Regions from separate parts of the Neorhizobium galegae bv. orientalis str. HAMBI 540 genome, predicted to be linked through region 1. Evidence: predicted binding sites of a transcription regulator. Region 1 holds the regulator's gene; each other region holds the start of a gene.
What was found. The regulator LexA, encoded in region 1, represses DNA repair genes until DNA is damaged. The targets are predictions, from matches to a motif close to TGTTCNNNNTGTGTTCNG.
Positions count from the first base shown of each region.

Region 2: a site for LexA is predicted at 1,308-1,325, ahead of RG540_RS04660 (sel1 repeat family protein). Genes of this name have one in related genera too.
Region 3: a site for LexA is predicted at 787-804, ahead of RG540_RS15315 (ATP-dependent helicase). Genes of this name have one in related genera too.
Region 4: a site for LexA is predicted at 1,380-1,397, ahead of RG540_RS02760 (nucleoside triphosphate pyrophosphohydrolase family protein). Genes of this name have one in related genera too.

Region 1 is NZ_HG938353.1:1,530,421-1,532,620, reverse strand. Features, by position in the region: gene RG540_RS07855 (VOC family protein) at 1-638, opposite strand, end outside; gene lexA (transcriptional repressor LexA) at 839-1,558, shown strand; gene RG540_RS07845 (ComEC/Rec2 family competence protein) at 1,539-2,200, opposite strand, start outside.
Region 2 is NZ_HG938353.1:911,706-913,905, reverse strand. Features, by position in the region: gene RG540_RS04665 (pyridoxal phosphate-dependent aminotransferase) at 1-664, shown strand, start outside; gene RG540_RS04660 (sel1 repeat family protein) at 853-1,119, opposite strand; gene RG540_RS04655 (DUF2147 domain-containing protein) at 1,643-1,981, shown strand.
Region 3 is NZ_HG938353.1:3,090,489-3,092,688, reverse strand. Features, by position in the region: gene RG540_RS15315 (ATP-dependent helicase) at 1-783, opposite strand, end outside; gene RG540_RS15310 (iron ABC transporter substrate-binding protein) at 1,105-2,118, shown strand; gene RG540_RS15305 (ABC transporter permease) at 2,190-2,200, shown strand, end outside.
Region 4 is NZ_HG938353.1:584,433-586,632, reverse strand. Features, by position in the region: gene tldD (metalloprotease TldD) at 1-990, shown strand, start outside; gene RG540_RS02760 (nucleoside triphosphate pyrophosphohydrolase family protein) at 1,069-1,377, opposite strand; gene RG540_RS02755 (sulfite exporter TauE/SafE family protein) at 1,505-2,200, shown strand, end outside.

The DNA.
Region 1 (2,200 bases):
GCGGCAAGCTGGAGCGGTGCAGCCTCCGGCGCGGCCTTGGTCAGCAGCACCTGTTCGACCAGCGGAGCGAAATCGGCAGGCGTCGGGGCCGACAGGATGATTTCGCTCAGGCCGGTAACGGTATTGGCATGCCGCTCCAGCCCACTGCGATCTGCGGGCAGCGGGTTGATGCGCTGGCAGGAAAACAGGAAGAATTCGGGCGCGCGATGATCGCCGGCGAATGCCAGCCGGAAGCTCGCCTGCGTCTCGGAACCGTCAGCCAGGGTCATGCCGCGGGAAAATTCCAGCACCTCGCCTGCCGAGACGCCGCGCATCTTGAAACGCGCATGATCGGCCATCGCGTCCCGGGTCGCGACAACGAGAGCGGAAAAGCCCTGCCGGTTGGACGTCTTGCGGAAGGCGAGATCGCGGGCGGTGAAAACGTTGCCGCGCTTTGCCGCAACACCCGCATGGCGTCGGTTGGCAAGAGCCAGCGGCTCCAGGTAGGTCCCATCCGAGAAGAACACACAAGCATTGGCGGTGCCGAAAGGATGAAAAGCGTCCGGCGCAACTGTAAAACCGAGCTCCGTGAGCCTGGAACGCGCAGCGGTAAGTCCCGCCACCGGCAGCACGAGATGATCGATCGGTCTTGCGTTCACGCGAGGGCCCCCTGAATTGGAATCGCAAAGCTACTTTGGCAGCGGGCTGGCGCCGCGCAAGTGGTGTGACACCAGATATCTGGCACGCATCTATGAAGAAAAAATCATCATACTTCACAGAAATTTAGGGACTTGCGGAACACATATGGAACATATAGTGTCCGTTCTGGATTTGTTTCCGACTCTGAGGGTGCCAAAAGATGCTCACGCGCAAACAACAGGAATTGCTTCTGTTCATTCACGAACGCATGAAGGAATCCGGTATCCCGCCGTCATTCGACGAAATGAAGGACGCGCTCGACCTTGCTTCCAAGTCCGGAATCCATCGTCTGATCACGGCGCTCGAGGAGCGCGGCTTCATCCGCCGCCTGCCGAACCGGGCCCGCGCGCTGGAAGTCATCAAGCTCCCGGAGGCTTATTCGCCAAGCATCCAGCCGCGGCGCGGTTTTTCGCCTAGCGTCATCGAGGGCAGCCTCGGCAAACCGCAGCCGGTCGCAGCACCTCAGAAACTCGCAGCCAACGATGGCTCGTCGAACGCCACGACCGTTCCCGTCATGGGCCGCATCGCCGCCGGCGTGCCGATCTCGGCGATCCAGAACAACACGCACGACATCTCCGTGCCGGCCGAGATGCTCGGCTCCGGAGAACATTACGCGCTGGAGGTCAAGGGCGATTCGATGATCGAGGCCGGCATTCTCGACGGCGACACCGTGATCATCCGCAACGGCACGACAGCCAATCCCGGCGACATCATCGTGGCGCTAGTGGACGATGAAGAAGCGACGCTGAAGCGTTTTCGCCGCCGCGGCGCCTCGATCGCGCTCGAAGCCGCCAACCCCGCCTACGAAACCCGCATTTTCGGGCCTGATCGGGTGAAGATCCAGGGCAAGCTCGTCGGCCTCATCCGCCGTTATCACTGATCAGCTGCCGGAGCGGTTCCGGCAACGCGTTGTCGAAACTCTGGCTTCGCCAATCATGGTGGCGGTGCCGGGTCCAGGGCCTGTCCTCGGCTGCCATTGCGGCACGGACCTGCCAGCGTCGTATGTCGCCCGTGCCGTTCAACGAAATCTCCAGCGCGCCGGTCTTTCTGAGCGTCGTGCCATTGATCATCAGTCCGCCGGACCGGCATCGGTCGAAGCGTGCCCGCGGGGCGATGACAAGATCGGCGGCGTCGCAGGCAGCGCCGGCATAACGGCCGTCTTCTACGGCCACGATGATGGCGTTGTCCGTGCTTGCGGCGCACCAGGCCTTCGGTTCGCAGGTGAAGCGGGCGGAAGTCACCTGGCTTATTCGCAACCTCACGGTTTCGAGTTCCGCCGAGGTCAACTCACGGCGCTTATCGTTTTTTGCGCCTGATGGCTTGCGGTCGGGCGGCTTGTCTCTGGCTGGCGACATATCCGGTTTGGTCGGGTCGCCGAGCAGAAGCGCCCTCTTCCACTGATCATAGATGAAATCAGGCGGGCGGGCGCGATTGGTAGTAACCCGTCCCTCGTCTACGAGCGCCACCATCGTCCCGTCTTCCGAGACCAATATATCCGCCAGGGGCATCGATCGCTCATGCC
Region 2 (2,200 bases), 620 kb from region 1:
GGAAGCCGTTCGCCGCGAAAACGCGCCGCTCGTCTATTTCGCCAATCCCGACAATCCGATGGGAAGCTGGTGGGATGCCGACAGCATCGTCGCGTTTGCCAAGGCGCTGCCGGAAACCTGCCTGATGATTCTCGACGAGGCCTATTGCGAGACAGGCCCAGCCGGCGCGACGCCCGATATCGCCGCCCTGATCGACCGGCCGAACATCATCCGCACTCGAACCTTCTCGAAGGCCTACGGCATGGCCGGCTCGCGGGTGGGTTATGCGATCTCGACGCCCGGCACGGCGGAGGCCTTCGACAAGATCCGCAATCATTTCGGCATGAACCGGATCGGCGTCGCCTCGGCGCTCGCGGCGCTGAAAGACCAAGCCTACCTCTCCCAGGTGATTGGGCAGATCAAGGCCTCGCGCGAACGGATAGCCGCAATCGCTGAAACCAACGGTCTGAAGCCGCTGGCGTCTGCCACCAATTTCGTGGCGATCGACTGCGGCCGCGACGGCGCCTATGCGCGCTCGATCGTCGATGGGCTGATGGAGCACGGCGTTTTCATCCGCATGCCGGGTGTCGCACCGCTCAACCGTTGCATCCGCGTGAGCACGGGACCGGAGCCGGACATGGCGTTGCTTGAAGAAGCGCTGCCGAAGGTGCTGAAAAGCCTATAGGCCAAAAGAAAATGACCGCGCCGGCCTTGTTCCTGCCGGTCGCGGTCTCAATTTCAGGCGTCGTCCCCGTCCAGACCCGACCGCCCTCTCCCGATCCCCTTTTGGGTTGATGTCTTTTGGATTGTTCTCCCGCCGGCCCTCTTGCGGGGCCGGTCAAATTCTTCGACCACAGCGCTCCCTCGAGGAGCTCAGTGCATGGTCATCCATTCGCGAGCGGCGCGAAGGGCTGCGGCCAGCTGCATCTTGCTCATCGTCTGGGCCAGGTCGGCGCGCAGTTCGGCGGCGCGGTCGGAGCCCTTGATCGCGGCGATGTTGAGCCATTTGTGAGCGGAAACGAGATCGACGTCGCAACCACGGCCGGTCGCATACATCAGACCCATTTCGCAGAAAGTGTCGGCGCGGGTTTCGCCACCCATGGTGGCCATTCCGGAATTGTTCATTTCAAAGCGTGCCATCGGTTTGATCCCTGTTAAAGCCTGTTGTTCGTCGTCTGCCCTGTTTTTGCCCTTTCGGGCTCCGTCCGGATCACCGTCTTAAAGCGGCTGTTTCGATCCTTCCGGCCGGCGGTTTTTCCCGCTCGTTTGATGACTTCACTATGCGCCCAACCTTCCAAAAGACGCCTAAAAAGCATGATTAATTCAACGAAAACAAAGTACAAACGCTTGGTAAACTTGGCTTTTTGTTAAACATGGGATGCCTTGCATTTTAAGGAATTTGCGGAGATTTTTACGAAAAATTTAGAAATCGATTTAAACTGATCGCTAACTACGAATCCGGGTCGCATCGGGGATCTGTGGAAAAACCTGGCCCTCCCCGACGCTGTAAATCCCCCGTTTTCCAAGCCAATCCGATATTTACCTTTACGTACGGGTAAGATAAATTTCGAACCGGGTTCGCGCAAAGGGGTGCGAATTAGAGGAAACCGCGCCGTCTATCGCTTGAGAAGGTCTGACGGCGGAAGCAAAGGAGGAAACAATCATGATGCGCAGACTGATGCTTGCTGCCGCGCTGACACTTGCCGCAGCTGGGGCCCAGGCCGCCGAGCCGATCGAAGGCAATTGGAAAACCGCCAGCGGCGAGACCGCAGCGATCGGCAAATGCGACACCGCCTATTGCGTGACGCTGAAGACCGGCAAACATTCCGGCAAGCAGATCGGCAAGCTCTCCGGCAAGGACGGCGAATATAGCGGCGAGATCACCGATCCTGCGGACGACAAGACCTATAGCGGCTCAGGCTCGGTCAGCGGCAATTCGCTGAAGATGAAGGGCTGTGTCCTCGCGATCTTTTGCAAATCGCAGACCTGGACGCGCCTCTAAGGTCGGCTCGTCCCATATTCCTTATATAAGAAGTGCAGAGATGGTCGCGCCGGCAAGGGCCGCGGCCATTTTTCGTCTCGCGACGTCAAGGACTGCCTGATTTTTTTGCTGCGTCGCACCAACAAGAGGCACCATGATCACGGAAACGGCATCGGATTTGACCGCCAAGTCCGGTGGATTTTTGGATGTCACAGTTTTGTGAAAAGCTTGAATAGGCCT
Region 3 (2,200 bases), 1.6 Mb from region 1:
GCCGCCGGGCTTCATCGCCATCAGGATCGACGATTGCAGCCGGTTGGTGTCCTGGTATTCGTCGACGAGGACGTGGTCGAAACGGCCGCCGACATCCTGCGCGATCGCCGGCTCACTCATCATCTGCGCCCAGTAGAGCAGGAGGTCGTCGTAATCCAGCACGTTCTGGGCCTGCTTGGCCTCGACATAGGAGGCGAACAGTTCGCGGAGCTGCTTTTCCCAGGCCGAGCACCAGGGGAAATAGAGCTTCAGCACTTCGTCCAGAGGCGTTTCCGAATTCACCGCACGGGAATAGATCTGCAGACAGGTGCCTTTGGTCGGAAACCGGTTCTCGGTCTTCGAGAAGCCGAGTTCGTGGCGGACCAGGTTCATCAGGTCAGCGGAATCCTCCCGGTCGTGGATGGTGAAGTCGTGGTCGAGGCCGATCTGTTCGGCGTAGAGGCGGAGCAGCCGGGCGCCGATGCCGTGAAAGGTGCCGGCCCAGGCAAGCGCGTCGGTCATGATGCCGGCATTGGCACCCAGAACCTGCGCGCAGATGCGCTCGACGCGGCGGCTCATTTCGGAAGCCGCGCGGCGGGAAAAGGTCATCAGCAGGATGCGGCGCGGATCGGCGCCCGAGACGATCAGGTGCGCGACGCGGTGGGCGAGCGTGTTGGTCTTGCCGGAACCGGCACCGGCGATGACCAGCAAAGGCCCAGCGGGGCCGCCCTTTGGCACATCCGAGCCGTGCTCCACCGCGCGCCGCTGCGCGTCATTCAGCTTTTCCAGATAAGCAACAGCCATGCCCGTTCCCGATGTGTTCGAATTAGCCATAGCTGATTCGTGCGCCTACGCGGAAATCGGCATTACCGTGCATGCGGCAAGTCACCAACTTGCATGCGTGCCGCAACATTGCGATCATGCCGGCGGCGGTATTTCCGCCCAAGTACAATTGCGTTCCAAGGGCTGGTGCTGCGACCAATTCGCTTCCGGCCCTGTATCTGTTTGTATTTCAAACGTAAATCACGCTTTTGTTATGCGGGCTTTCGAAATAAACTTGACCGCAAATCTCTGCTTTGGTTATGACGGCCTCGTCAAATTCCTGACTCTCTTGCGGAGGCGATCTTGAAAACTTCGTTCACCTTGGCCGCGGGCGTTGCCCTGGCTGTTTCTGTTCTCGCCCTTTCCTCGCCGGCTTCGGCGCAGGTCAAGGATAGCCTGACCATCTACAATGCCCAGCACGAGGGGCTGACCAAGGAATGGGCGCAGGCCTTCACGGAAGAGACCGGCATCGTGGTCACCATCCGCCAGGGCAGCGACCTCGAAATCGCCAACCAGATCGTTCAGGAAGGCGCCAATTCGCCGGCCGACGTGTTCCTCACCGAAAACTCGCCGGCCATGGCGCTGGTGGACGGCAAGGGCCTCTTCGCGCCGATCGACAAGGCGACGCTCGACCAGGTTCTGCCGGGCTTCCATCCGGCCAACGGCAACTGGGTCGGCATCGCTGCCCGCTCGACGGTTTTTGCCTATGACAAGACCAAGCTGACCGAAGACAAGCTGCCGAAGTCGATGCTCGACCTTGCCAAGCCGGAATGGAAGGGCCGCTGGACGGCTTCTCCGTCGGGCGCCGACTTCCAGGCGATCGTCGGCGCGCTGCTGCAGCTCAAGGGCGAGGAAGCGACCGCCGCCTGGCTGAAGGGCATGAAGGAAAACGCGACCCCCATCCGCGGCAATTCGACGGCGATGAAGGCGGTCAATGCCGGCCAGTTCGAAGGCGCGCTGATCTATCACTACTACTATTTCGGCGACGTGGCGAAGACCGGCGAAAACACCAAGAACGTCGGCATGCATTATTTCAAGAACCAGGATCCGGGCGCCTTCGTGTCGATCTCGGGCGGCGGCATCCTCGCCTCCTCCAAGCACAAGGAACAGGCCCAGGCCTTCCTGAAGTGGGTTACCGGCAAGGGCGGCCAGAAGGTTCTGCGCGACGGCACCTCCTTTGAATACGCCGTCGGCAAGGGCGAGGCTTCCAACAAGATGCTGACCCCGATCGCCGACTTGGCAGCCCCGAAGGTCGAGCCCTCGACCCTCAACAACGCCAAGGTCACCGACATGATGACCGCCGCCGGCCTGCTCTAAAAGCGGTCGATAACAGTTGCATGGAGACATCGCAGGGCGTACCTGCGATGTCTCGTATTTTCGGACCGTCAATGACTTCCAC
Region 4 (2,200 bases), 950 kb from region 1:
GACAAGGTGCGGCAGGTGACGGCGACCGTTTCGGCAAGCTGGCAGGTGGTCGACATCCTGCGCGCCGACGGCCACCGGGTGCAGGACATCCGCCCGATGACCCGCATCAACATTTCCGTCGTCGTCGGTGACGGCGACCGGCAGGAATCGGGCTCGTTCGGCACCGGCGGTCGCATCGGCTTCGGCGATTTCGTCACGGAAGGCAACTGGCAGACCGGCGCCGACGAGGCGCTGCGCCAGGCGCTCGTCAACCTTTCCGCAATCGACGCGCCGGCCGGCACGATGGATGTCGTACTCGGCTCCGGCTGGCCGGGCGTGATGCTGCACGAAGCGGTCGGGCACGGGCTGGAAGGCGATTTCAACCGCAAGAAGACCTCGGCCTTTGCCGGTCTTTTGGGTGAGATGGTCGCGGCTCCTGGCGTCACCGTCGTCGACGACGGCACGATCGACAACCGCCGCGGCTCGATCACCATAGACGACGAAGGCACGCCATCGGCCTACAACGTGCTGATCGAGAACGGCAAGCTCGTCGGTTACATGCAGGATCGCCAGAACGCCCGGCTGATGGGCGTCGCGCCGACCGGCAATGGCCGCCGGCAGGGTTATGCCTATACGCCGATGCCTCGGATGACCAATACCTATATGCTCGGCGGCGACAAATCGCCCGAAGAGATCATCGCCTCGGTGAAGAAAGGCATCTACGCCGTCTCCTTCGGCGGCGGCCAGGTGGACATCACCTCCGGCAAGTTCGTGTTCGGCTGCACCGAGGCCTACATGATCGAAAACGGCAAAATCGGCCCGGCCATCAAGGGCGCCATGCTGATCGGCAACGGCCCGGATGCGATGCGCCGCGTCTCGATGGTCGGCAACGACATGAAGCTCGACACCGGCATCGGCAATTGTGGCAAGGGCGGCCAGTGGGTCCCCGTCGGCGTCGGCCAGCCGCATCTGCGGATGGACCAGGTGACGGTGGGCGGGACGAAGGCGTAAAGCGGAGCAGTTTGCCTGGCGATAGAAACGCTGAGGTTTCTATCGCCAAATCCCAATGCTGGCGTACGAGCCTCAAATTCAGCCCTCATCCGGCCTGAACAGCCATTTCCGCTCGATCGCCGATGCAAGATCGATCCGGTTGTTGCTGGCAAACAGCAGGATATGGCCGAGAAGATCGGCCGTCTCGTCGGCAAGGTCGCGGGCGAGATCCTCGTCGCTCCTGCCCTTTTTCCGTCCGCGGCCGGTAGCGCGGTTCCAGGCCTGGGTCAGCTCGCCCATCTCCTCCTGCAGCTTCAGGAGAAACCAATCGGCATCGCGGACCATTCCGTGGGTTTCGGCGTAATCCGCGGATGCAGCCTCGAATTGTTCGGTAAGTTTGCCCAGCATAATGTTCTCCTTTTGTATCCACAGGAGAATGCTGATTCCAGCGCCGTGTCCAGAGGGTTTGCTTGACACCCTCATCCAAATCCCGGCAGGTGCGGACCATCCGAAGCCCTTCATCACGGCATTTTTCATGGCATCCTCAAACCCGATTTCCGCCTTCCTGGATGCATGGATTCCGGGTCATGGGGCGGCGCAGCTCGTCTTTCTTTTCCTCTCGGCGCTGATCGCCGGACTGGCACGCGGGTTTTCCGGGTTCGGCGGAGCGCTGATCTTCGTTCCGCTTGCAGGTGCTGCCGTCGGCCCGAAGATCGCCCCTGCCCTGCTCCTGGTCATCGACGGCGTGACGACGCTCGGCATGCTGCCGGACGGCTGGAGGCGGGCGAACCGGCGAGAAGTGGGCACGATGCTGATCGGTACGCTGGTCGGCGTACCGGCGGGCACGACGCTGCTGGCGGTGATCGATCCAACAGCGCTCCGGTGGCTGATCTCGGTCGTGGTGCTCTGCCTGCTGATCTTCCTGATTTCCGGCTGGCGTTACCACGGCAAGCCAAAAACTCCGCTGACCATCGGCGTCGGGGCGCTTGCCGGCCTGTTCGGCGGCGCGGCGCAGCTTTCCGGTCCTCCGGTCGTCGCCTACTGGCTCGGCGGCGCCATTCCGCCGCTCACCGTGCGCGCCAATCTCATCCTTTATTTCGCGCTTTCGACGGTGATCTCGGCCACCGCCTATGTCATCGGCCACCTTTTGACCCTCGACGTCCTTGCCCTCGCACTGATCGCCGGCCCGGGTTACGGCCTCGGGGTGACTGCCGGTTCGAAACTGTTCGGA